Regions from separate parts of the Crassaminicella indica genome, predicted to be linked through region 4. Evidence: predicted binding sites of a transcription regulator. Region 4 holds the regulator's gene; each other region holds the start of a gene.

Region 1 (7,929 bases), 420 kb from region 4:
TGAAAATAGATGAAAATGGAAATCCTAAAATAGAAAGTTCATTAGGAGAAAAATTTAATAAATCTGCATTTATAGATGGATTAAATTTAAGACATGTAAAGAAAATGGAATATGCTAATTTAGATATTTTATATATTGTTCCGAAAAATTTAGACAACTATAACGATATATTTATATATAATATAAAAGATTTTTCTATAATGTCATATTGTATATTAATTTTAGCAATAGGAGCATTAAGCATCATTATTTTAAGTATTATAGCTTTTTCTATACCTTATGATATACAAAGGGAAATACCTATTTGTAGGTTTTTTAATAAAATGTTTTTAGAATTTAAGGGACTATTTTGGCTTGGATTTATTTGCTGTGTTTGTATAGGAGGGATATACTATTTTGATAATAGCCTAGAAGGATGGTCTAAATTTATAGATATCATCTATAGCACTAATGTATATTTTTACCTTATATTAATTCCTATAACCTTTGTATTATACTTACTTATTTATTTAAGTATTGTATATATAAAATATATTTATCATACAGGATTTAAAAAAGGTTTTATTGAAAACAGTATTTTAGGCAAAATATGTATTTACATTTTTAGGAAAATAAAAAAGACATTTCAAGAAATAATAAAGATAGATGTAACGAAGGATATTCATAAAAAACTTATTATAATATTAGGGATCAATTTAATAGCACTATGGATTATTGCACTGTTTGGACCATTCGGAATTGTTTTAGGAGGTATTTATACTCTGTTTTTATTTAAATATTTGTTAAAGCTTATACTTAAGGTAAAGGCTTTAAATGATGCGAGCAAGAAGCTTAGTGAAGGAGATTTTAATATCGCCTTTGAAGAAAATATGGGCATATTTAGTCCTATATGTGAGAATTTAAACAATATTAAAGATGGATTTAAAGTAGCAATTGATAAAGAAATAAAAAGCCAGCAGATGAAAACAGAGCTTATTTCAAATGTTTCTCATGACCTTAAAACTCCACTTACATCTATTATTACTTATATTGATTTATTGAAAAAAGAAGAGATTAAAGATGAAACACAAAAGGAGTATATAAATATCCTTGATAGAAAATCAAAGCGGTTAAAGGCACTTATAGAAGATTTATTTGAGGCAAGCAAGGCGAGTAGTGGGAATATTGACCTTAATTTAGAAAAGTTAGATGTAGTCGCTTTATTTAGGCAAACATTAGGAGAGATGGAAGAAAAAATTAATCAAAGTACACTTCAAATGAAAATGAAGCTACCAGAAAATAAAGTTATTTGTGAACTGGATGGCAGAAGAACCTATAGAGTTTTTGAAAATATTATGAGTAATATCTTAAAATATGCGATGCCTCATTCAAGAGTATATATAGATGCTTTAGAAGATGAAAAAGAAATAAGCTTTATATTCAAAAATATTTCAGCTTATGAAATGAATTTTGATGCAGATGAGATAACAGAGCGTTTTACAAGGGGAGATAAATCTAGAAATACGGAAGGATCAGGACTAGGACTTGCAATTGCAAAAAGTCTTATGGAGCTTCAAAATGGAAATTTATCAATCACTATAGATGGAGATTTGTTTAAATTGATTGTTACATTTCAAAAATCGGAAAATATATAAATAAATCAGAAGATAATAAAGGTAACACAGAGTGTGTTATCTTTATATGTTTATTCGTAAGCGTCAAACTATAGACACATAGGAATACCAAAATTTATAAGAGCTAATACTTCTATAAAAATTATGGAGGTGTTATCTATTTTAAAATTGATAACTAAATCATATGAATGGAAGTAGTCAGTTTGTTTAGAATTATAATATCTATTCAAAAAGATTCCATAAGTAGTTCTATATTGGGTTTTGTTATATAATATAAAAAGTGGAAATTTAAAACAAAGAAAATGGAGGTATACATGAAAAATAAATCTTTTTTAAATGGTGCATTTATTTTAGCTGCAGCTGGTATTATTTCAAAATTTATTGGCTTTTTTTTTAAAGTACCTATAACTAGATTAATTGGTGCTGAAGGGTTAGGTTTATACAATTATCCTTACAATCTTTATAGTGCTATGCTTGCAATATCAATTACAGGTTTACCAGTAGCAATATCCAAGCTTGTTTCAGAAAGAATTGCGCTAAAGCAATATAGAGCTGTCCATAAAGTTTTTAAAGTAGCATTGATTTTGATGAGTTTTGTAGGGATATCTACTTCAGCTGTTCTATTTGTAGGAAGTAAAATTATAGTAAATAAATTTTGGCCTCCAGGAGCATATTATCCACTAATGGGATTAGTATTTGCACCTATATTTGTAGCCTCCATGTCAGTATTTAGGGGGTATTTTCAAGGAATGCAGTTGATGATGCCAACAGCTATTTCACAGATTTTTGAATCTTTTGGAAGATTAATAGTTGGATTAGGGTTAGCTTATTTTTTGGTTAATAAAGGAATACCTTATGCAGCTGGTGGTGCATCATTTGGAGCAACAGCTGGAGCTATATTAGGTTTAATAGTTCTTATCATTTCATATCTCAAAATACATTCTAAATTAAATAAAAATATTCAGAAATATAAAGTGATAGAAAAAGAAGAATCTTCCATATTTATTATAACTAAGATTTTATCAATATCTGTACCTATATCAATTGGTGCTGTAGCTAGTTCAATGATGTCTTTAATCGATTCATTAATGATTAATTCTAGACTTTTAATTGCGGGATTTTCTGTAAAAGAGGCTTCTGTATTATATGGTCAGTTAGGAGCTGCAAATACACTTATAAATTTTCCTCTTACTGTAAGTATTGCTATTGCAGCTAGCATTGTACCTGTAATTTCTGAGGCTAAGGTTCATGAAAATTATTATGAAATACGACAAAAATTAGAAGAAGGAATAAAAATGGGTTTTTACATTGGATTACCAGCAACAATGGGACTTTTTATTTTAGCTGATCCTATTTTAGCCTTTATATTTCCAACAATCAATGGAGGGGGAAAACTACTTCAGTTGCTTGCAGTAGCTTTAGTTTTTATAACATTAAATCAAATATTAACAGGAGCTTTACAAGGATTTGGAAAGGTTATGATTCCAGTAAAAAATCTTTTTTTAGGTTCAGTAGTCAAGGTTATAGTAAGTTATTTTTTAACCATTCAACCTGCATATAATATAAAAGGTGCAGCTATAGGAACAATAACAGGGTACATTATCGCTTTATTATTGAACTATAAAGATATTAAAAAATATACTAAGATTAAACTTAAAGTCAATGATATTTTTATAAAACCTATAGTGTCTGTAATAGGTATGTCACTTGCCGTATTCTATACATTTAACTATTGGAGTGGAGTACTTAATAGTAATAATATAGCTACTTTAATATCTATATTAGCAGGGGCTATTGTATATGGTACGATACTTCTTTGTGTTGGAGGTATAAAGATAAAGGATGTTTTAATGATTTTTAATAGGAAATAGAAATGATTTTTTAATTATTAAGGAGCTTGACCGTTTTGGAAGAAATGCTGTTGAAATATAGAAAGAATTATCAAAGTTGAAAGATACAGGAGTTAAGGTAATAATCTTAGATATGCCCTACTTAAATAGCTTCTCAAATGACGATGGATTTAATGGTACAAGATATAATGCTTACGGTGTACTCTTATATGGCTCAGATGGAACGAGAAAAAATCTCTCAAAGGGTTGGAATGGCTGTCGCAAAATCGAAAGGGAAACAAATTGGGCGAAAAAAGTTTACAGAGAAAGATTTGCCAAAATGCTTTGAAAAGAACTATTTTTTTATATTCTGAGACAACTTCTTGTTGATTTCAGTTTCAATTTGATCATTTGCTTCTTTACATATCTTATTTAGATCTCTAAAAAAAGTTTCTGTGACTTTTGGAAATACAATATTTCTAGGTAACAAATTATTGTCATCATAATAATCTAAAAAATAAATAACGTCATTTTCTTTAGCTAAATTAGTTATTTTTCTTATAGTTTTTGACTGTTCACTAAATAAAGATATATTTTTTTCTTTGAGTAAATATTCTAGATTTTTTAAATATCTACCAACTTCATATATTGTAATATTTGACGTTCCAAATTTAGGATTTAAAAGATCATATTTAGAAAGTGCAATATTTGTTCTAAATATTTTGTCTTTCAAATACTCAATCTTTTTTTCTATTTTGTTGAGCTTGTTTATTTCTAACTCATTTTTTGAAAGTAATATATTATCTAAATCTTCAAGTGTATCAATTATAATATATAAAATACCAGTAAAATTATATTTTATAAATCTGTTAGTGTCTTTTGTTTTTTGTATTAAATTATTTGTAAAAAAAATATTTAAGAAAATAGAACAAAGTAAAATACAAATTAATAACCTATTATTTTTCATAGAGACTCCTTTCGTGTAATATAGAATAATCCAAAGTTTTATTGTTTGGCATACTATTAATAGTATACTAAGCATTAGTTTAACATGTAATTATTATCTAATTATAACATAAATGTATTCCATTTATTAACAAATATTCTCTTTCAGATGGCAGATGTAGCTTTAAATAATCCTGATGGAATAATAAAAGAAGTCCTATTTCCCATTGTTAGTGAAAAAACTTTAAGTGCTTTGATTAAAGAATTTAAAAATACTGGTTCTGCATATCGTAAAAAAGTATATACAGTTATGAGATCTTTATATGGTAGACATTATCGGCGTATGGTTCCTGAGATATTAAATACATTGGATTTTTTTCGGTGTGATTTTCGCCGCAATTAATTTGAAATATAGTATATGTAAGTATCAATTGGTGAATAATAAAGGTGAAATCATATCAAACTTTGTTTTAAAATTAACAAATAAAAAATGTTAAAATATAAACAAACAAAAACCTTGTAAAATAAATTTTTTAAGCTAAAAAACGAGTGAAATGCATTAAATAAAGCACAAAACGCAAAAACAAATGGTCAGAATGGAAATAAAATGAAAAAATAATACTTGAACGATATAAAACTTTGTGATAATATTAACATATAATTTAAATCAAATAATTTTTCAGATAAAAAATATTAGAAAAATAGACTAGAAACAAAAGTTTTTGATTCTAAAAAGCAAAAAATATATTTTTTTTAAAAAATAATGTTAAAAAATTAACAAATCGATCCGATAAGATTGGATTGGTAAATAAAAAATATTTTAATAGAAAGAGGGTTTTTATATGTTAGTGACAACTACAAAGGAACTAATGAAAAAATTAAAAGAGATTAAGGAAGCTCAGAGGAAATTTGCTAATTACTCTCAAGAGCAGGTTGATGAAATATTCAGACAAGCGGCTATGGCAGCAAATAATGCAAGAATAAAGCTTGCAAAAATGGCAGTAGAAGAAACTGGAATGGGTATTGTAGAAGATAAGGTTATTAAGAACCATTTTGCTTCAGAATATATTTACAATAAATATAAAGAAGAAAAAACTTGTGGTGTTATTGAGCGCGACCACGCTTTTGGGATTACAAAGGTTGCAGAGCCAATTGGTGTTGTGGCAGCTATTGTACCTACTACCAATCCAACCTCTACAGCTATATTTAAAGCGCTTATTGCTTTAAAAACTAGAAATGGAATTATATTTTCACCACATCCAAGAGCTAAAAAATCAACTATTGCCGCTGCAAAAATTGTTCTAGAAGCAGCAGTAAATGCTGGAGCACCAAAGGGAATTATAGGATGGATTGATGAGCCTTCTGTAGAGCTTTCACAATGTGTAATGAAAGAAGCAGATATGATTTTAGCTACTGGTGGACCAGGAATGGTTAAAGCTGCATATTCATCAGGAAAACCAGCTATAGGGGTAGGTGCAGGAAATACACCTGCGATTATAGATGAAACTGCTCATATAAAAATGGCAGTAAACTCAATTCTTCTTTCAAAAAGCTTTGATAATGGTGTGATCTGTGCTTCAGAACAATCTGTTTTAGTAATGGAAGAAGTATATGAGAAGGTGAAGAAGGAGTTTATAGAAAGAGGTGCTTATTTATTAAAAGAAGATGAAATTGATAAAGTAAGAAAGGTTATATTGATAAATGGTTCGCTTAATGCAAAGATTGTTGGCCAACCAGCTTATCAGATAGCTAAGATGGCAGGAATCAAAGTGCCAGAAGCTACAAAGGTTTTAATAGGAGAGGTTGAATCTGTAGAGCTTGAAGAACCATTTTCTCATGAAAAACTATCTCCTGTTCTTGCAATGTATAAGGTGAAAAGCTTTGATGAAGCTCTTGAAAAAGCAGCAAGACTTGTAGAATTAGGTGGTTTTGGTCATACTTCTGTATTATATACAGATCAAGTTCAATCGCAGGACAGAATAGAAAGATTTGGTGCAGCTATGAAAACAGGAAGAACGATTATAAATATGCCTTCTTCTCAAGGTGCTATAGGAGATATTTATAATTTTAAGTTAGCTCCTTCACTAACTCTTGGCTGTGGTTCATGGGGAGGAAATTCTGTATCAGAAAATGTTGGGGTAAAGCATCTTCTAAACATTAAAAACGTGGCTGAGAGGAGAGAAAATATGCTTTGGTTTAGAGTTCCTGAGAAAATTTATTTTAAATATGGATGTCTTGGGGTTGCGTTAAAAGAATTGAAGGATATGGGCAAAAAGAAGGCATTTATTGTAACTGATAAGGTGCTTTACGATTTAGGATTTGTTGATGAAATTACAAGGGCATTAGATGAAATAAAAATTGATTATAAAGTATTTTCTGATGTGCAGCCAGATCCAACATTAGCTACTGCTAAAAAAGGTGCAGAGGAAATGAAAAGCTTTAAGCCAGATACAATCATTGCGTTAGGTGGAGGCTCTCCTATGGATGCTGCTAAGATTATGTGGGTAATGTATGAACATCCAAAAGTGAGATTTGAAGATTTAGCGATGAGATTTATGGATATAAGAAAAAGAGTATATAGATTCCCTAAAATGGGTGAAAAAGCTATGATGGTAGCTATACCTACTTCAGCAGGTACAGGATCAGAGGTTACTCCTTTTGCAGTTATAACAGATGAAAAAACAGGTGTGAAGTATCCACTAGCTGATTATGAGTTAACGCCAGATATGGCTATAGTAGATGCAGAATTGATGATGAACATGCCAAAAGGACTTACAGCAGCTTCAGGAATTGATGCTTTGACACATGCTTTAGAAGCTTATGTTTCAGTACTTGCTTCAGAATATACGAATGGATTAGCTTTAGAAGCTATCAGATTAATATTTAAATATCTGCCACAAGCTTATGAAGAAGGTTCAAAAAATATAAAAGCTAGAGAAAAGATGGCTCACGCTTCAGCTATGGCAGGGATGGCTTTTGCGAATGCTTTCTTAGGAGTATGTCATTCAATGGCTCATAAATTAGGAGCTATGCATCATATTGCACATGGTGTAGCTAATGGATTATTGATAAGTGAAGTGATTAGATTTAATGCAGTAGATAATCCAAGAAAGCAAGCTGCATTTCCACAATATAAATATCCAAATGCAAAATGGAGATATGCTAGAATAGCTGATTATCTAAATTTAGGTGGAAATACAGATGAAGAAAAGGTAGCATTATTGATCAAGGCTATTGATGAATTAAAATCTAAGGTGAATTTACCAAAGACAATTAGTGAAGCAGGAGTTTCTAAACACAAATTCTATGCTACTTTAGATGAAATGAGTGAGCAAGCTTTTGATGATCAATGTACAGGAGCTAATCCAAGATATCCATTGATTAGTGAGATAAAGCAAATGTATATAAATGTTTTTGAAGGATCAAAAAAAGAAGACAAAAAATAATCTCCAGTTGTCTGGAGATTATTTTTTATGAATAAATATCAGAAAACTCAATTTTTATTTTTTCTACATTGGTTCTTTTTGAAAAATCATCTTTTT
Region 2 (7,929 bases), 150 kb from region 4:
CCCGATGGTGAAATGGTTTGAGCGCAATTTAGTAAACAAAGCTTTTAAGTTAAATAAAAAAACAAAATATAATAGATTAATTAGTACGGTTTTAGTATTTATTATATTGATATTGATTATAGTTCTTATCATTTCTTGGGTTGTTCCAAGAATTGCTATGAGCATTAAGGATTTGTTGAGTACCTTCCCGACATTTATTGAAGAGCATGAACAAAGACTTGTAGCTTGGATTGATAATTTATATAAACATGATGTGTATGATATAGAAGGAGAATTGCGAAAAAATATTAATGAGCTGTTCCATAAAGGTAGTCAAATATTTAAAGCTAGTTTAACTAATCTGATGCTTAGTATTATTGATATTACCTCAAGAACATTAAATATCCTTTTATCATTAGTAGTATCCTTTTATATTTTAATTGACAAGGATAAGTTATTAAAAGGTGCAGAAAGATTATTAAGAGCATTGCTTGAGGATAAATATGTAGATAATTTTAAGAAATTTTGTAAAGAAGCAGATAATACCTTTGTAAAGTTTGTAATAGGAAAATCTATTGATTCATTTATTATTGGAATAATAGCTTTAATAGTTCTATCTTTGATGAAAAGTCCATATACGTTGTTAATAGGAACAATTGTAATGGTTTCTAATATGATTCCATATTTTGGACCTTTTATTGGTGCTATTATAGGATTTATTTTTGTAGCTTTTGTTAGCATAAAAAAAGCATTGTGGGTACTTTTTTTCCTATTTTTATTACAGCAATTTGACGGGTTATATTTAGGTCCTAAAATTTTAGGAGATAAAATGGGTGTTAGCCCACTTTGGATTATATTCTCCATTGTTTTAGGAGGAAGCTTATTCGGTGTCATTGGTATGTTTTTAGGTGTTCCTGCTATATCGGTTATAATCATGGCGATAAGGAGATTTATAGATAGAAGATTGGAAGAAAAGAAAAATAAAACATTGATCTCAAAATAAGTAGATGATAATCTCTGCTTTATTTTTCCAATACTTGATCCTTTAGAAGGGGGAGAAATAAAATAATGGATAATTATACAGCTTTTAAGCAAATTAGTTTGCCAAAGTTAAATAATTTACAGCTAAGTCTTGAGTCTACTTGTTTAAAGCTAATGGAGGAAGCAGGAGAATTGGCACAGGCAATAGGAAAATTTAGAGGAATGAATGGTGAAAAAATACATCTAAAGGAGCAGGAAGTAGTGGAGATGATAAGTAAAGAGCTTTTAGATGTAGCACAGGTTGCTGTGTCTATGATGTTTGTACTTGAGGAAGAATATGGAATAAATATAAAGGAAAAGGTAGATGACCATATCAATAAGCTAGTAAAAAAAGGATATATTAAAATAGAAAAATAGTATTAGGTTATAAAGCAGAGTGAAAACTCTGTTTTTTTTCATATATTTTTTTCTATTGAATAAGATTAAATAGAAAAAAATAGGGAGGATTCAATAAGATGAGCATACTGATCATAAGGAAAAAGTGGTTTGCATTAGGATTTATGATTATTATTGCGATGCTTTTGATTTTTTGTATGAATCAAGCGTTAGAAATATTCAAAACAATCACTTTAAATAAAGTGATTATAATAGATGCAGGTCATGGAGGAATAGATGGAGGAGCTGTTGGGAAAAATGGTATTTTAGAGAGTCATATTAATCTTGAGATTGCACTAAAAGTAAGAAGATTATTAGAGCAGGATGGTGCTATTGTTCTTTTAACAAGAGATAAAGATGTTGGATTATATACTGATGATGGAAGCATCAGAAAGAAGAAAAATGAGGATTTAAGGAATAGAAAGAAGCTAAGAGACGAGAGCAATGCTGATATATTTGTTAGTATACATATGAACAGCTTTAGTGAGTCAAAATATTATGGTGCTCAAACCTTTTACCCTAAAAACTCAGAGGAAAGTAAAAGACTGGCAGAGCTTATTCAGGAAGAATTAATTAGAGTGCTTGATAATGGAAATAATAGAGTAGCAAAACAAAAAAGTGATGTATATTTGTTAAAGGAATGTAGTATACCAACTGTCTTAGTAGAATGTGGTTTTTTGTCTAATCCTATAGAGGAAAGACTGTTTCAGGATGGAAAATATCAAGAGCAGGTAGCATGGAGTATTTATATTGGTATCCTTAGATATTTTCACGAAGAAGGAAAAATGAATAATATGTAAAGCTTCTAAAAATTCAAATTTGCACGATAAAAACAAATAAAAATTATTGTGGATAAAATGTGAATAAACTTTCATAAAAAGTATAAACATGAGTAAAATCAATAGCTGTATATATATTAGTTTATCCACAGATTTATCCATAGCTCTTGTTTTTACTTTTTGTTTATATGTGGACAAGCATTAAAAAGATTATGAAGATATTCAAATATAGCCTATTAAGAGAGCGTATTTATTCACAACATTTATCCACATCTAAATAAATAACCTTTTGAAAAATTGTCCTAGGTAATACAAGAATATTGCCTCTCATATAATGAATTAGCAGGGAGGGGATAGCTTGAACAAAAGGATTCTTTGGATAGGGATATGTATTTTATGCATTATTATATTATTATATGTAGATAAGATTATTGAATAGCATAATATTTTATTTATGGATATATATGTATCCATAAAAATTTTATAAAATGTTGATAATTTTTTAACAAGGTAGTATACTGATGGTAACATTGAAAAACAAAAATTTAATATATATTTCCAATCAATTATTTATATAAAGATGGGAGTGGTAAGGGTGGTAACAATTCGTGTATGTATAGGGAGTGCCTGTCATTTGAAAGGAGCATATAATGTTATCCATAGGCTACAGGAAATTGTAGATGATAGAAATTTAGAGGATAAGGTAACTATTAAAGCTGATTTTTGTCTTGGAGAATGTACTAAGGCTGTTTCAGTAAAAGTAAATGATAGTGATATTATTTCAGTAGATGAAAATAATGTAGAAGCATTTTTTGAGGAATTTGTTCTTGGGAGGTTATAAAATTGGGCATATTAAACTTTTCACAGGCAAATTGTAAAAATTGCTACAAGTGTTTACGGGCTTGTCCTGTAAAGGCAATAAAAATAAAAAATGAACAAGCAGAAATTGTGGAAGAATTATGTATTGGCTGTGGACAATGTTTAATAATTTGTCCTCAAAATGCTAGACAAATAAAGAGTGACCTCCAAGAAATAAAGGATGCAATAAAAAGCAATAGAAGAATGATTGCAAGTATTGCACCTTCATTTGCGGGAGCATTTTCTATGAAAGATGCAAGACAAATCGTAACAGCGCTAAAGCTTTTAGGTTTTCATATTGTTGAAGAAACTGCTATTGGAGCAGAAGCTGTTGCAATATTATATAAAGAGTATGTAGCTTTAGGAAAATATGAAAACCTGATTACCACTTGTTGTCCTTCCGGAAATTATTTAGTAGAAAAATATTTTCCATCGTTGATAAAATATTTAATCCCAGTGGTTTCACCAATGATTGCTCATGGAAAAATACTAAAAAATGAGTATGGTATGGATAGTTATGTAGTATTTATAGGTCCTTGTACAGGAAAAAAAATAGAATCTATCAATTTTCAACATAAAGGTATTATTGATGCAGTGATTACCTTTGAAGAATTAAAAAAATGGTTAGAAGAAGAAAATATTATACTAAAGGAGCTTGCACCAAAAAATTTTGATAAAGAGAGTTCAAGGGAAGGCTGTGGATTTCCAATAGACGGTGGAGTCTTAAAAAGCTTTATAAATGATGATAAAGGTAAGTATGAAATAATTAAAGTAGATGGTATAGACCAATGTATGAAGATATTTCAGTCTATTAAGCAGGGTAATATAAAAAATGCTTGTATAGAGGTAAGCACATGTAGAGGAAGCTGTGTAGGTGGCCCGGGAATGCTTAAACACGAAAATGACTTTTATAAAATTCAAAAGAAAATAAAGGAATATGTAAAAAGTAAAGAAGCTTCCTTTATGGACAAGCGCTATGAGGATATAGAGAATATTAATTTTACAAAGAAATTTTTTGATAGAAATTTGTCAAAGAAGAAAGCAAGTGAAGAAGAAATAAGGAGTATTTTAAGAAAGATAGGAAAATATGAACCAGAGGATGAACTAAATTGTGGAGGCTGTGGATACAATACATGTCGTGAAAAGGCTCAAGCTGTATACGAAGGAATGGCAGAGCTTAATATGTGCCTTCCTTTTATGAGGAGTAAAGCCGAGCGATTGACAAATGTTATATTTGAAAATACGCCAAATATTATTATATTAGTAGATGAAAATATGCATGTGAAAGAGTTTAACCCAACGGCAGAAAAAATTTTTAATATAAGAGCAGAAGAAATAAAGGATAAACCTATTTCTGTGATAATAGATGATCATATATTTCAAAAAGTTAAAGAAACTAAAAAAGATTTTATTGGACATAAGGTTGCTTATCCTCAATATGGTGTGGTATTATTACAAAGTATTTTATATCTAGAAAAACAAAATATTTTGTTGGCCATTATGACAAATACTACATTAGAAGAAAAACATAAAAAAGAATTGATTAGGGTAAAAGAAAAAACTATTGATGCAGCTCAAAGAGTTATTGAAAAGCAAATGCGTGTAGCTCAAGAAATAGCAAGTCTTCTTGGAGAAACAACGGCAGAAACTAAGATGATCTTAACAAAATTAAAACAAATCGCTTTAGATGAGAATGGTGATGCGAAGTGACCTATTTTATAGATGTTGCCTTTGATAGCTTAAATAAATATGGAGAAGAGCTATGTGGAGATAAGGTAGAAATTATCAGAACAGAGGATAGTATGATTATTGTACTAGCAGATGGATTAGGAAGCGGTGTAAAAGCAAATATATTAGCAACTTTAACTTCAAAAATAGCTGCAACGATGTTAATGGAAGGGGCTAGTATTGATGAGACAGTAGATACTATTATGAATACTTTGCCTGTATGTAGTGTAAGAAAAATTGCTTATTCAACTTTTACAATCATAAAGATTAATAATGATGGAGAAGTATATGCTGTTGAATATGATAATCCACCCTTATTTCTTATAAGAGAAGATGCGTATATTAATATAGAAAAAAGAAGTATTCCAATGAATGAAAGATTCATTAAAGAAAGCAATTTTACATTAAGACCTGGAGATACGCTAACTGTAGTAAGTGATGGAGTGATTCATGCAGGAGTAGGTGCAATACTGAATTTAGGCTGGCAATGGGATAATGTAAAAGATCATTTGACTAGGATTTCAGGAAAGGAAAAATGTGCAAAAAATGTTACTAAAAATTTGATAGAAGTATGTCAAAGCCTATATGATAATAAGCCGGGAGATGATACTACTGTAGTTACGGTAAAATTCCGAAAAGGTGAGGAAATAGACATGTTTACAGGGCCACCTAAAGATAAGAATGATGATCCGTATGTTGTTAAAAAGTTTATGCAAGGAGAAGGAAAGAAGGTAGTTTGTGGAGGAACTGCTGCAAATATTGTGGCAAGAGAATTGAAAGAAGAGCTAGTTGTAAATATGGATTTTTATGATAAGGATATTCCTCCTACAGCTAACATCAAAGGCATAGACCTTGTTACAGAAGGAGTTTTAACGCTATGTAAGGTTGTAGAAAAAATAAAAAAATATATTAATACATCTGAAACAAATGTTGCATATAGACCAAAGGATAAGGATGGTGCATCAAGATTAACAAAAATGCTTATTGAAGATTGTACGCATCTAAATTTATGGGTTGGGAGGGCAGTAAATCCTGCTCACCAAAATACGGGTTTTCCACTTGATTTAACCATAAAATTGAAGGTAGTAGATGAGTTAATTGAACTTATGGAAAAGTTAGGGAAAAAAGTAAAGGTAACATATATATAGTGAGGAGTGTGGGGATGAGAAAATTTGAAAGTAATGTACAGTTGATAAAATATGAAGTATTAAGAGAAGTAGCTAGATTTGCTATGGAAGGAACTCTTGAGGAAAATTATGAAAAAATTCCAGAGATGATTATTCCAGGACCAAAACCGAGAACAAGATGTTGTATATATAAAGAAAGAGCTATTATGGTAGATCGAGTAAAGCTTGCAATGGGAGGAGATAGGAGCAATCCTAATATTATAGAAGTTTTAGATATTGCATGTGATGAATGTCCTATTAATCGTTTTACAATTACAGAAGCTTGCAGAGGATGTCTTGCCCATAGATGTTCAGAGGCTTGCCCTGTTGGTGCAATTTTTCATGTTGGACAAAGGGCTTATATAAACCAAGAGAAATGCATAGAATGTGGAAGATGTAGAGATGCTTGTCAATATAATGCAGTTTCTGATGTATTAAGACCTTGTAGAGAAGCTTGCCCTACAAAAGCATTAACTATTGATCCAAATAATAGAAAAGCTGTTATTGATAATGAAAAATGTATACAATGTGGTGCATGTGTTATTCAATGTCCTTTTGGTGCTATTATGGATAAATCATATATTGTAGATGTTATTGATTTGTTAAATACAAGGGAAGAAAATAATATTAATGTATATGCAGTAATTGCACCTGCTATTGCAAGTCAATTTACAGAAGCTAATATAGGGCAGGTGGTAACAGCAATAAAAAAATTAGGATTTCATGATGTAGTAGAAGCAGCTTTAGGTGCAGATATTGTTACCCTTCATGAAGCTCATGAGTTTAAAGATACAATAGAAGATAAAAAAGTAATGACAAGTTCATGCTGTCCAGCTTTTGTCTCTTATATTAAAAAGTGTTATCCTGAATTTGTAGATAATATATCTACTTCTGTTTCACCGATGATTGCAATATCAAGACTTATTAAAAATATTGATCCTTGTGCAAAAGTAGTATTTATTGGACCATGTATGGCAAAAAAAGCAGAAATGCAAGAGGAAGATATTAAGGGGAGTACAGATTATGTCCTTACCTTTGAAGAGTTATGTGCAATGATTGATGCGGCAGGTATTGAAATTGAGAAATGTGAAGAAGATGTTTTAAATAATGCATCCTTTTTTGGAAGAATATTTGCAAGAACTGGAGGACTTACAGAAGCTATTAAGCATGTAATCGAAGAAGAGAATATTTGTGTAGATTTTAAACCAATTTCTTGTGATGGGATTGCAGAGTGTGATAAAGCATTAAAAATAGCAAAAGTAGGCAGACTTCAAGGGAATTTCATTGAGGGAATGGCGTGCAAGGGAGGATGTATTGGAGGTGCAGCATCCTTGCATCATGGACCGAAAGATAAAAAAGAAGTAGATAACTATGGAAAACTTGCTATTGAGAAAGGTGTAAAGGATGCTATTAGAATATTTGATATAGATAAAATAGATTTACATCGAAAGCATAAAAAATAAATCAACTCGTTATTTAAGCTCCTAGATAGTCTAGGGGCTCATTTTTATATTTCAATCAAATAAGAGCATAGCTTTTTAAAATGCATGTGGATAAATATTGCATAGAAAAATGTGTTGTAACAGATAATAGTAAATATCGAAGAATATAGCATTGTTGAGGTGTTTTTATGCTTAGAATATTAAAAGATAAGATTTTAGGAACTAATAGTAAAAAACAGTCTAATAAAACAAAGGATATAAAATTAACAAAATCTCTTGAGGAAAATATAGATTCATTTAAAAAAGTATTTGAGCCTAATGAAACCATTATTTTTAGAAGAGTAGAAAGCAAAGATTGGGATAAGCTAAAGTGTTGTCTGATTTTTATTGATGGAATGGTGGATAAAATAGATATTCATGAAAACATAATATTACCTATGATGAATAGTAAGCCTTTACAGAAAATAGGAGAACAAAATATTTTAGATATATTAGAAAGAAAAATCATTAATGCTTCAGGTATAAAAAAAGAAAAAGATGCTAATGAAATGATGATGAGTA
Region 3 (7,929 bases), 410 kb from region 4:
TGTCAGTTTGTAGATGACATATATAAAGTGGTAGAATTGATTGAACAAAGAGATGGAAAAGACTTGAAAATTGAATATGTAAAAGATTACATAAAAAACAGGAAGGAAAGTGGATATAGAAGCTATCATATTATTATAAAATATCCTATACAAACAGCTTTTGGGCATAAAGAAATTCTTGCTGAAATTCAAATACGTACCTTAGCAATGAATTTTTGGGCTACTATTGAACATTCCATTAATTATAAGTATAAGAAAAATGTTCCTGAGCCTATTAAAGAAAGACTAAAAAAATCAGCAGAAGCTGCGTATCTTTTAGATAAGGAAATGTGGGCTATTCGAGATGAAGTAATAAACGCACAAAAGCTTTTTGAAGCAAGATCGAATACAGTTTCTAGTATTGTTAATAATATTCAACTTTTAAAGAGTGTTGGAAAAGGAGAAAGAGCTAAAGCATTTCAGAAAAAATTTAATAAAGCTTTAAGAGAAAGCAATACTATTGAACTGACTGAATTATCTGAAGCTGTGAAGCATGCTGTAGATAAATATAAAGCATTTGAATAAAGATAAAGTAGCTTTATTAAACCTATAAAGATATGTATATTCTATAAAAAGCGAGAATACTTTTTGTTTTAAAAAGAATTCTCGCTTATTTTGTCTATTATTCAATTATTGTCAAAACTTCTTCTACTGATTTTCGAGGTGGGCTTTTTAATTCTCCACTAGGAACACCAATAGGTGTCATGGCAGCTAGGAAATAGTTTTCTTTATCTAAACCAATGAAAGCTTCAATTTCTTTTGCGGCATAGTTTGAGCTAGTCATCCAGCAAGTGCCATAGCCCATATTCGCAGCAGCAAGCATAAGATTTTCCATAGCTGCTCCTATGTTTTGAATAGCAGGATTTGTTTTTGAAAGATTATGTATTTCTTCTGTTGAAGCACCTATTTCTTTCAATACATCAAGACCAGTAGGCTTGTAGGAAGTCTCAGTATATACAAGAACAAGTACAGGAGCATTTCTGAATACTGTTGAAAATCTTAAAAATTTAGTAAAGCTTTTTTTCATAGCTTCATTTTTAAGTGCATCTGCTAGTTCAGCATTTTTTCTTTCAATAATTTTTGCGATTTGTTCAATTTTTTCCTTGTTTGTGATAACAACAAAATGCCAATTTTGAACGTTTTTACCTGAAGGGGCATATGTAGCAGCTTCAATCATTTTTTTGATATCTTCTACAGGAACAGCATCTTCTTTAAATCTTCTAACGCTATGTCTTTTGTAAATAAATTCTAAGTTACTCAAAAGATCATCCTCCTTAACTTTTTTACATTTGATATTATATATGATTTGTAAAAACAGTTCAATTTAATTTAGCTTTTGTTAAGAAAATCTTTCTAATTTAGGGTATAATATTTAAGTAATTTCATGTTAAAGTAGGTGAATAAATGGCGATATATGTGATTGGTGATTTGCATCTTAGCTTTGGTGTAGATAAGCCAATGGATATTTTTGGTGCTCATTGGGTAAACCATCATGAAAAAATTAGAAAAAACTGGATAAATTTAATAAATCATAATGATTTAGTATTAATTCCTGGTGATACTTCTTGGGCTATGAATTTAGACGAGGCAATGGTTGATTTAGAATGGGTGCATTCTCTTCCAGGACAAAAAATATTAATTAGAGGAAATCATGACTATTGGTGGAGTTCTGTCACAAAGATGAATAGATTGTTTGAAGATATAAAGTTTTTGCAAAATAATTATTTTATATATGAAAATTATGCTATATGTGGCACAAGAGGATGGATATGCCCAAATGATTATAAATTTACTGAACATGATAAAAAAATATATGAAAGAGAGCTGCATAGATTGAAATTATCAATAGAAGCTGCTGTAAAGGATGGATATAAGGAGCTATTAGTTATGACTCACTATCCACCTACTAATGATAAATTGCAGCCTTCTGAATTTACTAAAATATATGAAGCTTATGGAGTCAAGAAAGTAATCTATGGACACCTTCATGGAAAAGAATCTTTTGATGGTGGACTGCAAGGTGAGAAAAATGGTGTTTATTATTATTTAACATCTTGTGATGCATTGGAGTTTAAACCATTAAAAATTTTAGATTGATCAGTCATTTATTATTAGGGCTAATAATGATAATGCTCTGCATATGTTATAATATGAGGAAAACATATTTTATGACAGAGGTGGAATATGGTGAAAAATAAGAAATATAATAAAGGAATATTGGTAAGAACCTGTAAAAGATGCAAAAAAATTATTGATGAAAGATCATTATATGATTATTGTCCAGAATGCTTTAGAAAGATTGAAGAAATTTTTGATAAAATTGAGGAATATTTAAAAGAATACCCTGGAGCAACTGCTTTTGAAATTGAACAAGAAACAGGAGTTCCATATCATATTATAAATAATTTTGTTAGAGAGGGAAGACTTATTGAGATTCCAAATGAATATTTGAATTTTGAATGTAAAAGATGTGGTTGCTTGCTTCTTTCAGCACATCATAAATATTGTCCTTCATGCAGGAGAGAAATAGAAAAAGAGCTTGAGTCAACGAAAAAACAGTTAAGAAAATCGCTCAATCATGAAAATGCAAAAATGCATATAAAACATGGAGAAGGAAGAAGAAAATAAAACTAAAACGATATCATTTTTTTATTTTCTGCATATCTATTAAGCAGGAGGTGAAAAAATGAGAAGATTTCATAGTTATACAGTAGAAAGTTATTTAGCTTATTTAAGAAATTTGAAATTGAAAAGAAAGATTACAGACATTCATTTGCATCATACGTGGAAGCCTACAAAGAAAACTTATTATTTAGCAAGCAATAAAGAAAAAATTATTTATGGTATGTGGAAATATCATACTCAAACACTGAAATGGCGTGATATTGGGCAGCATGTGAGTGTTTCTCCTGATGGACTTATATGGGATGGAAGAGATGTAAATTTAATGCCGGCTAGTATTTCAGGACATAATAAGAATGCTTTTGCTATTGAAATGATTGGAAACTTCGATAAGGGCTATGAAAAGCTTGAAGGAGCACAATTAGAGGCTGTTAAAAAGCTTGTTAAAGGATTATTTGAGATCTTTCATACCAAAAAATTAATATTTCATAGAGAATATTCCAATAAAACTTGTCCAGGGACATCTTTGAATAAAGCTATGTTTCTTGAAGAAATAGAAAATCGTATAAAAATATTAGGAGATTCTGTAGCCACGAAGGAACAGATGAAACAATATTTACTAACGGTTAATCCAGTGCCTAAAATTCAGTGTACTCCAGAGGAAATAGTGAATTATTATCTTAATGAAGGAGCTACAGAAGGAGTAAGAGGAGATATAGCTTTTGCTCAGGCGCTTCTTGAAACAGGATTTTTTAGGTTTGGAGGGATTGTTCTTCCTGAGCAGAACAATTATGCAGGTCTTGGGGCTACTAATGCTACTCAAAAAGGAAGAGCAGCAAGCTTTTCTAGTCCACAAATAGGGGTTAGAGCACATATTCAGCATTTAAAAGGATATGCAAGTAAAGAGCCTTTAGTTAATCCTGCTGTAGACCCTAGATATACAATATTAGCAGAGCGTGGACTTTTAGGTTCTTGTATATATGTAACGGATTTGAATGGTAAATGGGCTATTCCGGGGAATGATTATGGAGAAAAAATATTAAAAATTTTTGATAAATTCATATTCTTTTCTGTGAAGGAAGAGTCGGCAAACAGAGAAGGTATTTTAGAAGAAAATAAAAAATTGAAAGAAGATAATATGAGAATGCAGGAAAAGATAAAAAAATATGAAGCATTATTTAATACAATAAAAAAAGAAATAGATCATTTTTCATAGACTGCTTTTAAATAGCAGTCTATATATTTTTTGAAAAAAACATAAAAACTTTAATATATTCAGATAATTATGTCAAATGAATGGAATTCAATAACGGTATTGTATATAATAGGATATATAGGGGACGGGAGATTTATTTTGTTTATGTATTGGGGGGGGAAAGGTGCTGTATAATTATGATAAGATTTTAGCAAAGGATGTAATGTGCAAAAGATACATTACATTGAAAGAAAATTATCAGCTAAAGCATGCTATAAAATTACTATTAAAAAATAATATGAAGGAGGTATTTGTAACAGATGAAAAAAATAAATTAAAAGGAATTATTACATTGACAGATATATCGAGATTAATGAAGCAAAAGTTTAGTGAAAGCTTGATTTTAAAGGAATGCATGATCGATAACCTAATAACTATTAAAAAGGATATTGCTTTATTGGCGTGTAGAAATATAATGCGAAAAAATAAAATAGGAATATTGCCAGTAGTGGAGCATGAATATTTAATAGGGGTCATAAGAAAACAAGAAATTATGGATTTTTTTTATATGGGACTTGAAAAAGCAGGAATAAAACTGAACCATGTGATCAATTGTCTTCACGAAGCAGTATGTGTAATAGATGAAAATGGTAGAGTTGTTATTTGGAATAAAAGCGCTGAAAAGTTATATAATGTTCCAGCAGTAAAAATATTAGGAAGACCCTTAGGAGAATTTTTTCCTGATGCTATGGATGTAAAGGTTTTTAGAACAAAGGAACCTGTAGAAAATGTTTACCATTCTCCCAAGGAAAATTGTCATATTGTGATAAATTCAGCACCTATATTTTTAGATGGAAAATTTTTAGGAGTAGTCAGTACAGATCGTGATGTTAGTGAATTAAGAAAATTGACTAATGAATTGCAAAAGGCAAATGATACGGTAGAATTTTTAAAAAGGGAAGTAGAGAGATTTTCTAATGATGGTTTTGGAAAAGTAATAGGAAAAAATCCAAAGCTATTAGAAAAAATTGAACTTGCTAAACAAGTTGCTAAAACAAAAGTAAATATATTAATTACAGGAGAAAGTGGAACAGGTAAGGAGGTTTTTGCAAGAGCTATACATGAATGTAGTAGTCAAAAGGGCTTGTTTGTTCCAATTAACTGTAGTGCTATTCCCAATGAATTATTTGAGAGTGAATTATTTGGATATGAACAAGGTGCATTTACAGGAGCTAATAGAAAAGGGAAAATGGGTTTATTTGAAATGGCTAATAATGGAACTATTTTTTTAGATGAGATTGGAGATATGCCATTATTTATGCAGGCAAAGCTATTAAGGGTTCTTCAGGATAAGGTAGTTAGAAGAGTTGGTGGAGAGAAATATAACAATATCAATGTTCGGGTTATATCAGCAACAAATAAAAACTTAAAAAAAATGGTTGAATTAGGTAGCTTTAGAGAAGATTTGTATTATCGATTAGATGTAGTTCAAATAAAGCTACCTCCATTGAGAGAAAGAGGTGGAGATATTGTTTTATTAATGGATTATTTTTTGAAAGAATTATCAATGCAGAATAATAAAGATGTTAGATACATAGATCCAGAGGTTGTGAAAATTTTGCAAAATTACAATTGGAAGGGAAATATTAGAGAATTGAAAAATACAATGGAGTATTTAGTAGTTTTGTGCAAGGGAAATAAAATAACAACAGATTTAATTCCTAATTATATATTAGAAGAAATTAAAAAAAATAAGAGAAGAGAAGGAGGGTCTTTAGATTTAAATAAAGCAATTGTAGAGTTTGAAAAAGATATGATAAAGGAAGCTTTAAAAATGGCTAAGGGGAAAAAGGCTAAGGCTGCAAAGCTTTTAAATATACCAAGAGCTACTTTATATTATAAGATAGATCAGTATGAGATAGACTGTCAATAATTTGACAAACGTCAAATTGTTGACAGTCTATTTTATTTAATATTTTAAACAAATAAATCGTTGAAAAACATGCAATTGACAAAAAAATCAGAAAATAATAAATAGATTCTCTGTAAAATTCTGTCAGTATTCTGACGCTATTTTCGTGTATACATAAAATCTATTATAACTATAAAAAATATAGATATTTTTTATAGCAGTAAAATAGCAATGTTGGATTTAATTTTCAATATTCCATATATTTGGAACAATTCTTGCATAATTAATATATTAAAAATTTAACAATATATAACATATTTTTAAAGAAAGTATGATACATAAAAACTAGTGTAAGGGGGTGAAAACATGATTATTACAATACCATTGAAGCAGCATGTAGGAATGCCATGTAAGCCAATAGTCAAAAAAGATGAAGAAGTAAAAAGGGGTCAATTGATTGCCGTACCAGATGGTTTAGGAGCTAATATTCATGCTAGTGTTTATGGAAAGGTTATAGATGTTGAAAATGAAAATATTATCATTGAGGCGGATGAGGAGCAGCCAGATACTTATGTAAAAATTAAGGAAACAGATGACTATTTTGAAGCTATTAAAGAAGCTGGAATCGTTGGAGCAGGAGGTGCAGGTTTTCCTACACATATAAAATATAAATCAAAATTAGAAGGTGGTTATGTCATTGTAAATGCAGCAGAGTGTGAACCAATATTGAATCATAATACACTTCTCCTTGAAAAAGATCCAGCAATGATCGTTAGAGGCTTGAAGTATGTTATGGAAATCACTAAAGCTGCAAAAGGATATATTGCTATTAAGCCTATTCACAAAAAAGTGCTTATGGCTGTAGGGCGTGCTTGTAAGGATGAAGAAAATATAGAGGTTAAATTTTTACCAAATATGTATCCTGCAGGAGATGAAAGAGTAATTGTTAGAGAATTACTTGGTGTGGTTTTAGAGCCTGGACAGCTGCCTATTGAAGCAAATGCGATCATATCTAATGTAGAGACTATTAAAAATGTGACTTTAGCAATTGAAGAAAGAAGACCAGTAATAACGAAGGATATTACTGTTGGTGGAAGACTTAAAAATACTCCTAAGGAAGGAAAGGTATTCTTAGATGTACCGATAGGTATGCCTATAAGTAAATATATAGAAGAATGTGGGGGGTATGTAAAGCCTTATGGAGAAATTGTAGTAGGAGGACCTTTTACAGGAAAACGTGGGGAAGAATCAACTCCGATTATAAAAACTTTAGGTGGAATTTTAGTAAGTATGCCTTTCCCTAGTGAAAAAAGAAAGGTAGGCGTCATTGCCTGCGAATGTGGTGCTCAAGAAGAAAGATTAGAACAAATTGCTGTAGGAATGGGTGCTGATGTAGTTGCTGCTACAAAATGTAAAAGAATGATTGAAGTAAATGGTCGATTTAGATGTGATAAGCCAGGTACTTGCCCGGGACAGGCAGAAAAGGTATTGGAGCTTAAGAAAAAGGGAGCAGAGGTAATTATCACTGGAACGTGTCAGGATTGAACGAATACAGTGATGAAAGTAGCTCCTAGGTTAGGAGTTCCAGTATATCATAGTACAGATCATGTTTTAAGGGCAGTTGGACATAAGCTTTATAGAAGAACAGGCAAATAAAGATGTATCAAATTGTTATAAAGGAGGTTGTCGTATGTCAATAACACTAGAGACTGCACAAGAGCATGCAAATGATATGGCTGTTACTTGCTGCAGATTCGAGGCTGGAACAGTAATTGAACCAGCAAATTTAGAAGATCCAAATATACTCCCAGATTTAGAGGATTCAGGTTTATTATCAATACCTGAAAGCTGTCTAACAATTAGTCAAGTATTAGGTGCAAAATTAAAAGAAACTGTTGATGCATTAACGCCTTTGACTCCTGAATTATTAGAAGGCATTAAGACTTCAGAATTCAAGGAAGAGGTTGAGCAAGAGAAAGAGGATATAGCAGAAGTAGCATCAGTAGCTCCTGCTTTAAGTGCATCAGGAAGTGTTGTGAAGATACATATAGGAGAAGGAAAAGATATTAATTTAGAAATTCCTTTATCTGTAGTGGGAGGTGTAGCAGGAGCACCTATTGAAAAGCCAGCACAGACATCTGATGCTACTAAAGCAGTAGAT
Region 4 (7,929 bases):
TTCCTTCTGATGAAAGGTCTAAAATTTTTGTAGTTACTTTATTTAAAAAGTAGCGATCATGAGAAATTACTAGTATAGTACCATCGTAATTGGTTAGTGCTTCTTCTAAAGCTTCTTTTGAAGCAATATCCAAGTGGTTAGTTGGCTCATCTATTAGTAAAAAATTTGCCTTTGATAGCATAAGCTTAAGAAGGGCTACACGACTTTTTTCACCACCACTTAAGGTAGAGATTTTTTTTAATACATCTTCACCACTGAACAAAAAAGAGCCGAGAAGTGTTCGAACTTCAGTTTGTGTTAGATGGATTTTTTCTTCCCATATTTCATCAATTATTGTATTTGAAGTATTTAAATCGGATTGTTCTTGATCATAATATCCTATATGAACATTATGCCCTAAACGAATTATTCCAGTATCATAAGGAAGCATTTTTAGTAAAATCTTTAATAAAGTAGATTTACCAATACCATTAGGACCAATAAGACCGACTCTTTCTCCTCTATAAATAGTAAATGAAACATTTTGGAAGAGTTTATTGCTTCCAAAGCTTTTTGATAAATCCTCGACGGTTAAAACATCTTCTCCACTTTTTATTTGTGTTTCAAATCTGATTTTAGTTCTTTTATGAAGGTGTACAGGCTTTTCAAGTAGGGATATATGCTCTAATCGCTTTTCTCTACTTTTTGCTCTTTTAGCAAGCTTTTCAGTGCCATGCTGTTTAAACTTTCTGATGAGTGATTCTTGTCTTTGAATTTCCTTTTGCTGTTGGAGATATTCTTTCATTTGTTGTTCATATATGACTTTTTTCTTTTCAACATAGTCAGAATAGTTTCCGTTATACTGAGTAAGTTTTTTGTTTTCGATTTCATAAATTTTATCTACAACTTCATCTAAAAAGTATCTATCATGAGAAATAAGTAGAATAGTGCCATGATAAGATTTCAAGAAAGCTTCAAGCCATTCTACAGCATCTATATCAAGATGATTTGTTGGTTCGTCTAGTAGTAAAATATCAGGTTTTCTAAGGAGAAGCTTTGCTAAATTTACTCTTGTTTTTTGTCCACCACTAAGGTGTATAATAGGTTGGTCAAATTCATCTTCTGAAAAGCCTAAGCCTTTTAGGACTCCTCGGATCTCACTTCTATATCCATAGCCATTTTTATTTTGAAATTCTTCAGATTTGTATGCATAAAGCTCCATTAACTTGTTAAGACTTTCAGATGAATGGGTACTATGCTCTGCTATTTCTTTTTCTAATGATCTTAATGTTTCTTCCATTTTAATCAAATCATCAAACACCTGTAAAACTTCACCAAAGACTGTATTAGAAGGTGATAAAACAGCACTTTGTTCTAAATAGCCGATAGTAGTATTTTTAGATATATAAAGCTCTCCATTATCATAAGGATATTCTCCTGTTATTATTTTAAACAAGGTAGATTTTCCAGCACCATTTGCACCTACTAAACCTATTTTTTCACCAGCATTTATGCTAAAAGATATATTTTCTAATATAGCATTTATTCCAAAAAATTTATGAATGTCATTACACGATAAAATGATCATATAGATCCTCCTTGCTAGGTGTATTCGTATTATATTGTACCAAAAAATATAAAAATATAAAATGAAAAGGATGTTTTCTAGTATGGATCAAAGGAATAGATTGTATATAAATGTGCTACTGTGTAGATTGACATATATATATCACAGTGATATAATTTGTTAAAAAAAAACAATTAATAAAGATAGAGGACGATCAAAATGCAAAAATCAAATACGAAAATATCAATGGCTGTAATTAGAAGATTACCCAAGTATCGAAGATATTTAGAAGAGTTATTAGATAAGGGCATTAATAGGATTTCTTCAAGAGAACTAAGTAAGATTATTGGTTTTACTGCATCTCAAATAAGACAAGATTTAAACAATTTTGGAGGCTTTGGGCAGCAGGGGTATGGTTATAATGTGGCAGCACTTTATGAAGAAATCGGTAAAATATTAGGATTAGATAATGTATATAATACAATTATTATAGGTGCAGGAAATTTAGGTCAAGCAATAGCAAATTATACTAATTTTGAAAAGGCTGGATTTATTCCTAAAGCGATGTTTGATATTAATCCTAGATTAATTGGGTTAAAAATAAGAGATATTGAAATTATGGATGCAGATAATATCGAAGAGTATATCAAAGAAAACAATATAGATATTGGGATTATTTGTACTGATAAAGAGCATGCACAAGATGTAGCAGATAAGCTAATCAAAAGTAATATCAAAGGCATATGGAATTTCGCACCTACAGACTTAAATGTTCCTGAACATATTATGCTAGAGAATGTACATTTAAGTGAAAGCTTATATACATTATCCTTCTTACTAAAACACAATCGTGAGCAGGAAGATGTGTAAAATGAAAAAGGATTTTGTCAAAAAATGTACGGAAAAATGTACAGACAAACAAAAACTGTTCGTGTATTCGTACAAATTGACATCAAATTAACAATTAAAATCAAAGAAACAAGTAAAAACAAAGAAGTGGCTGTATGGAATTTTGTACAGTCGCTTCTTTGTTTTTAGTACATATGTGTTAAATTTAAGGGAATTTATGTAAATTATTACAAAATATTGAATAAATAAAAAGAACGATTCTTATAATGAATATTTTGGTAAAAGAATAAAATTGATATAGAACATAGAAAAATACAAGCTCTCAGTACTATATGAAATGAATAAGTAAATAGATTGCAAAAAAAACAAACAATAAAAAATATATGAATTATATTGTAAATTTGGCATGGTTTGTGCTAATATATAGAAGAGTGCTGTGAAAAAAATATCAATTTTTTTTAAATATAAAGAGGAGGGAATTAATGTGCAATTCAAATTGACCAAAGAACAAGAAATGGTTAGAAAGATGGTTAGAAGTTTTGCTGAAACTGAAGTACAACCTTTAGCAGCAGAAGTAGATGAAACAGAAAGATTTCCATGGGAAACTGTTGAAAAGATGGCTAGATACAAAATGCTAGGTACTTTTGTTCCAAAGGAATATGGTGGAGCAGGTGCTGACGAAGTTGCATATGCAATTACTGTAGAAGAGCTTTCAAGAGCTTGTGCTACAACAGGTGTTATTTGTTCTGCACACAGTTCACTATGTGCATGGCCAATTATGAAATATGGTACTGAAGAACAAAAGAAAAAATATTTAGTACCTCTAGCAAAGGGAGAAAAGCTTGGTGCATTTGGTTTAACTGAGCCAAACGCAGGAACAGATGCTGCTGGACAACAAACAACTGCAGTACTTGATGGAGATGAGTGGGTACTTAATGGTTCTAAAATCTTCATTACAAATGGTGGAGCTGCTGAAATCTATGTTGTTATGGCAATGACTGATCAAACAAAAGGAACTAGAGGAATCAGTTCTTTCATAGTTGAAAAAGGAACTCCTGGATTTAGTATTGGTAAAAAAGAAGATAAAATGGGTATTAGAGGTTCTGCTACTACTGAGCTTATTTTTGAAAACTGTAGAATTCCTAAAGAAAACCTATTAGGAGAGATTGGAAAAGGTTTTAAAATTGCTATGTCTACTCTTGATGGAGGTAGAATTGGTATTGCTGCTCAAGCACTTGGTATTGCTCAAGGAGCATTAGATGAAACTGTTAAATATACTAAAGAAAGACAACAATTTGGTAGACCTTTAGCTAAGTTCCAAGCATTACAATTTGAAATGGCAGATATGGAAACTAGAGTACAGGCTGCTAGATTATTAGTATATAATGCAGCATGGAAAAAATCTCAAGGACTACCTTATTCTAAAGACGCTGCTATGGCTAAATTATTTGCAGCAGAAACTGCTATGTATGTAACAACTAAAGCAGTTCAATTACATGGTGGATACGGATATACAAGAGAATATCCAGTAGAAAGAATGATGAGAGACGCTAAGATCACTGAAATATACGAAGGTACTTCAGAAGTACAAAGAATGGTAATTTCAGCTCACTTATTAAAATAATAAAAAAATCGTTTAAGAATAAATACTTGTATTAGTACTTTATAAAAGGAGGAAGAAAGATGAAGGTAATAGTTTGTGTAAAGCAAGTTCCTGATACAAACGAAGTTAGAATAGATCCTGTAAAAGGAACGCTTATTCGTGATGGTGTTCCAAGTATCTTAAATCCAGATGATGCAAATGCATTAGAAGAAGCATTAGCATTAAAAGACAAATATAAAGATGTTCATGTAACAGTAATTACAATGGGACCACCTCAAGCTGATGAGATGCTAAAGGAATGTTTAGCTATGGGAGCAGATGAGGCAATTTTACTAAGTGACAGAGCTTTTGCTGGTGCTGACACTTGGGCAACTTCTAATACAATTGCAGCTGCAATTAGAAAAATAGGAGATTACGATATTATATTTGCTGGAAGACAAGCAATCGATGGAGATACTGCACAAGTAGGACCACAGATTGCAGAAAGACTTGGACTTCCTCAAGTTACTTATGTACAAGATTTCCAAATCGAAGGAGATGAAATCAAAGTACAAAGACAGTTAGAAGATGGTTATGAAATAATTAAAGTTAAAAAACCAGTGCTTTTAACTGCAATTAAAGAATTAAATAAACCAAGATATATGTCTATCGAAGGAATTTATGATGCATATAAGCAAGAGACTACAGTATGGTCATTAGCTGATTTAGATGTTGAAAAGCATGAAGTAGGATTAGATGCTTCTCCAACAAAGGTATTCCGTTCATTTACACCAGAACCAAAAGGAAAAGGTGTAATGCTTGATGGAACTGTTAAAGAAATGGTAGAAAAACTAGTTGTGAGCTTAAAACAAAAACATATAATCTAATGAATTGGAGGGAGAAAAATGGCTGTTGTTATATATAAAGATAAATGTAAAGGATGTAAGCTATGTTTAAAAGCATGTCCTTTTGATGCTATCGATATGGTTGATGGTATAGCTGTAATTAATGATAAATGTACTGCTTGTGGAGCTTGTGTAGAGGCATGTCCTTTCAAAGCTATTGAAAAACAAGTTGCAGATGCTCCTAAGAAAGATTTATCTGCATATAAAAATGTATGGGTATTTGCAGAGCAAAGACAAGGTAAAATTATGCCTGTTGTAATAGAGCTTTTAGGAGAAGGTAGAAAATTAGCAGATGAAATCGGAACAGAACTTTGTGCAATTGTAGTTGGAAATAATATCGAAGGTTTATCAAAGGAATTAATTGCATATGGTGCTGACAAGGTATATGTAGCACAGCATGAATTATTAGAAAACTTTACAACTGATGCATATACAAAAGTAATCACTGATGCTATTAATGAATATAAGCCAGAAATCGTTTTATATGGAGCTACTCACATCGGTAGAGACTTAGCACCGAGATTAGCTGCTAGAGTAGATACTGGACTTACTGCTGACTGTACAAAGCTTGAAATAGATCCAGAAGATAAAAAAATCAAACAAACTCGTCCAGCTTTTGGTGGAAACATCATGGCTACAATCGTATGTCCAAACCACAGACCACAAATGTCTACAGTAAGACCTGGTGTTATGGACAAAGCGCATAGAGATGATTCAAGAACAGGTGAAGTAATCGAGGTTAACGTTCAATTAACAAAAGAAGATATAAGAACAGAAGTTTTAGAAGTAGTAAAAACTAAAAAAGATATGGTATCTTTAACAGATGCTGATGTAATTGTATCTGGTGGACGTGGACTTGGAAAACCAGAAGGTTTTGAGCTTATTAAACAATTAGCTGACAAACTAGGTGGAGTAGTAGGTGCATCTCGTGCTACAGTTGATGCTGGATGGATCGATCATTCACACCAAGTAGGTCAAACAGGTACAACAGTTAAGCCAAAGCTTTACATTGCTTGTGGTATTTCAGGAGCGATCCAGCATTTAGCAGGTATGCAAAGCTCTGATATCATTGTTGCAATCAATAAGAATCCTAATGCTCCAATTTTTGAGGTTGCTGACTTTGGAATCGTAGGAGACCTATATGATGTTGTTCCTGCTTTAATTGATGCTTTAGATAGAGCTGAAGATTTAGTGGAAGCATTAAAAGAGGTTGCAGCATCTAAATAGTATTTTTTATATTAATTTAACATACGGGCGACTGATCTTTTGACAGTTGACCCGTTTTTTATTGCGGTAATTGAAATGCATTATCAATAATGGTATAATAACAAAAGACTAGAAGGACTAGGTGATGAAGATGGCTAATTATTATCATGAAATCAATAGAATGATTGATAAGCTTATGCATAAAGTTTTAGTATATGACCGAAAGGGCTTTAAAATCAATGGAAAAGAAGAATTATCTTTATTAGATATACATGTTTTAAGAAAGATTGGACAGGAAGATAATAAAAAAATATATGAGTTAATAAATGATTTGGAAATAGATAGAGGTGTAGTGGCTTCTGTTACGAAAAAATTAATATTAAATGGATATATTATAAAAGAGAGATCAGAAGAGGATAAAAGAGTGTATATCATAAAATTAACAGATGCAGGAAAAGAAATGTATGAGAAGACTTTGAAGGTTCAAAAGGATTTGTTGGATTTTGTATTGAGTGAAGTAACTTTAAATGAAGAAAAAGCCATATTAAAGTTTTTGAGTAAAATTAATCAGACTACATTATCTATTGATCAGGGAGAAATTATACAAAAAAATAATAACGCCCTAATGGGAAAATAGGGCATTATTATATGTATTTAATAATTATTCTTGAACTGGTGCGTCTACAGGACAAACATTAGCGCAAGCACCACAATCAATGCATGCTCCTGCATCGATTACATATTTGTCATCTCCAGCGCTGATTGCGCTTACTGGACATTCTGGTTCACAAGCTCCACAACTAATACAAGCATCTTTAATTACATAAGCCATAATAAAATCCTCCTCTAACTGTTATTGATTGTTTTTATGCATTTAGCATGATTATATTTTAACAAAATACTAATATATGAACAATAAAAAAATAAAAATAATAGGTTTAATTTAAAAATATATAATGATTATCATTCTATATTTATTAAGAAAAGGAGAATGATTATGAAGGTGATTGCACTAGTTGGTAAAAGTGGTACTGGGAAAAGTTATAGAGCTTTGAGCCTTGCGCATGAAAAGAATATAAATTATATAATTGATGATGGATTATTTATAAAAGGAAATAAAATAATTGCAGGAAAATCTGCAAAAAGGCAGGCAACTTCTGTAGCAGCAGTAAAAACAGCACTTTTTATTCATCAAGACCATAGAGAAGAAGTAAAAGGAGCTATAAAGGAGGAAAAGCCAGATGGAGTATTAATTTTAGGTACCTCTAAAAAGATGGTGGATAAAATTTCAATGCAGCTTGATATAGCTCCTATTGAAGAATATATATATATCGAAGATATTTCATCAAAGGAAGAAAGAAAAATTGCAAAAAAACAAAGAAATGAATATGGCAAGCATGTAATTCCTGTTCCTACCTTTGAGATTAAAAAGGATTTTTCAGGATATTTTATAGATCCTTTGAAAATATTAAGAAGGAGAAAAGATGATACTGTGCAAATATCTGAAAAATCAGTTGTGAGACCTACCTTTAGTTATATGGGAAAATACATGATTTCTGATAAAGTAATCAAGGATTTGGTTAATTATTCAGCTAAGCAAGTAGAAGGAATCCATAAAGTTTCTAGAGTAGATGTTCGCAATTATCAAAGTGGAGTTAGTATATATGTGGAACTTGTAGCTATATATGGAAATCCTATACATGAGATAGCTAAAGAGGTTCAAGCGAAAATAATGAAAGAAGTAGAGCATATGACAGCGTTAAATATATTAGCAGTAAATATATTTGTAAAAAAAATAAGCGTTTCCTGATGTTGAATATTTATGCAGCAGATATTATATA

Evidence for each region. Region 4 encodes Rex, which represses fermentation and respiration genes when NADH is low (regulators of the CRP and FNR family bind a similar motif). Its sites were predicted from a motif close to ATTGTTAANNNNTTAACAAT; they were not measured.
Region 1: adhE (bifunctional acetaldehyde-CoA/alcohol dehydrogenase) is a predicted target of Rex. The motif match lies at 5,150-5,169, and genes of this name have one in related genera.
Region 2: KVH43_RS06615 ((2Fe-2S) ferredoxin domain-containing protein) is a predicted target of Rex. The motif match lies at 2,665-2,684, and genes of this name have one in related genera.
Region 3: prdC (proline reductase-associated electron transfer protein PrdC) is a predicted target of Rex. The motif match lies at 6,056-6,075, and genes of this name have one in related genera.

The regions. Positions count from the first base shown of each region.
Region 1 is NZ_CP078093.1:1,114,837-1,122,765, forward strand. It holds gene KVH43_RS05280 (sensor histidine kinase) at 1-1,634, shown strand, start outside; gene KVH43_RS05285 (putative polysaccharide biosynthesis protein) at 1,928-3,484, shown strand; gene KVH43_RS05290 (hypothetical protein) at 3,798-4,409, opposite strand; partial or broken gene KVH43_RS13220 (hypothetical protein) at 4,539-4,763, shown strand; gene adhE (bifunctional acetaldehyde-CoA/alcohol dehydrogenase) at 5,230-7,833, shown strand; gene KVH43_RS05300 (Cache 3/Cache 2 fusion domain-containing protein) at 7,859-7,929, opposite strand, start outside.
Region 2 is NZ_CP078093.1:1,381,846-1,389,774, forward strand. It holds gene KVH43_RS06600 (AI-2E family transporter) at 1-982, shown strand, start outside; gene KVH43_RS06605 (MazG-like family protein) at 1,048-1,377, shown strand; gene cwlD (N-acetylmuramoyl-L-alanine amidase CwlD) at 1,476-2,195, shown strand; gene KVH43_RS06615 ((2Fe-2S) ferredoxin domain-containing protein) at 2,770-3,015, shown strand; gene KVH43_RS06620 ([Fe-Fe] hydrogenase large subunit C-terminal domain-containing protein) at 3,018-4,742, shown strand; gene KVH43_RS06625 (SpoIIE family protein phosphatase) at 4,739-5,908, shown strand; gene KVH43_RS06630 (4Fe-4S dicluster domain-containing protein) at 5,923-7,389, shown strand; gene KVH43_RS06635 (spore germination protein) at 7,557-7,929, shown strand, end outside.
Region 3 is NZ_CP078093.1:1,940,863-1,948,791, forward strand. It holds gene KVH43_RS09100 (GTP pyrophosphokinase) at 1-564, shown strand, start outside; gene KVH43_RS09105 (nitroreductase family protein) at 662-1,300, opposite strand; gene KVH43_RS09110 (metallophosphoesterase) at 1,444-2,136, shown strand; gene KVH43_RS09115 (hypothetical protein) at 2,227-2,667, shown strand; gene KVH43_RS09120 (N-acetylmuramoyl-L-alanine amidase) at 2,726-3,877, shown strand; gene prdR (sigma-54 dependent transcriptional regulator PrdR) at 4,041-5,789, shown strand; gene prdC (proline reductase-associated electron transfer protein PrdC) at 6,135-7,424, shown strand; gene prdA (D-proline reductase (dithiol) proprotein PrdA) at 7,459-7,929, shown strand, end outside.
Region 4 is NZ_CP078093.1:1,532,737-1,540,665, forward strand. It holds gene abc-f (ribosomal protection-like ABC-F family protein) at 1-1,567, opposite strand, end outside; gene KVH43_RS07385 (redox-sensing transcriptional repressor Rex) at 1,766-2,416, shown strand; gene KVH43_RS07390 (acyl-CoA dehydrogenase) at 2,880-4,019, shown strand; gene etfB (electron transfer flavoprotein subunit beta) at 4,079-4,864, shown strand; gene KVH43_RS07400 (electron transfer flavoprotein subunit alpha) at 4,883-6,109, shown strand; gene KVH43_RS07405 (MarR family winged helix-turn-helix transcriptional regulator) at 6,234-6,725, shown strand; gene KVH43_RS07410 (DUF362 domain-containing protein) at 6,750-6,920, opposite strand; gene KVH43_RS07415 (Asp23/Gls24 family envelope stress response protein) at 7,086-7,898, shown strand.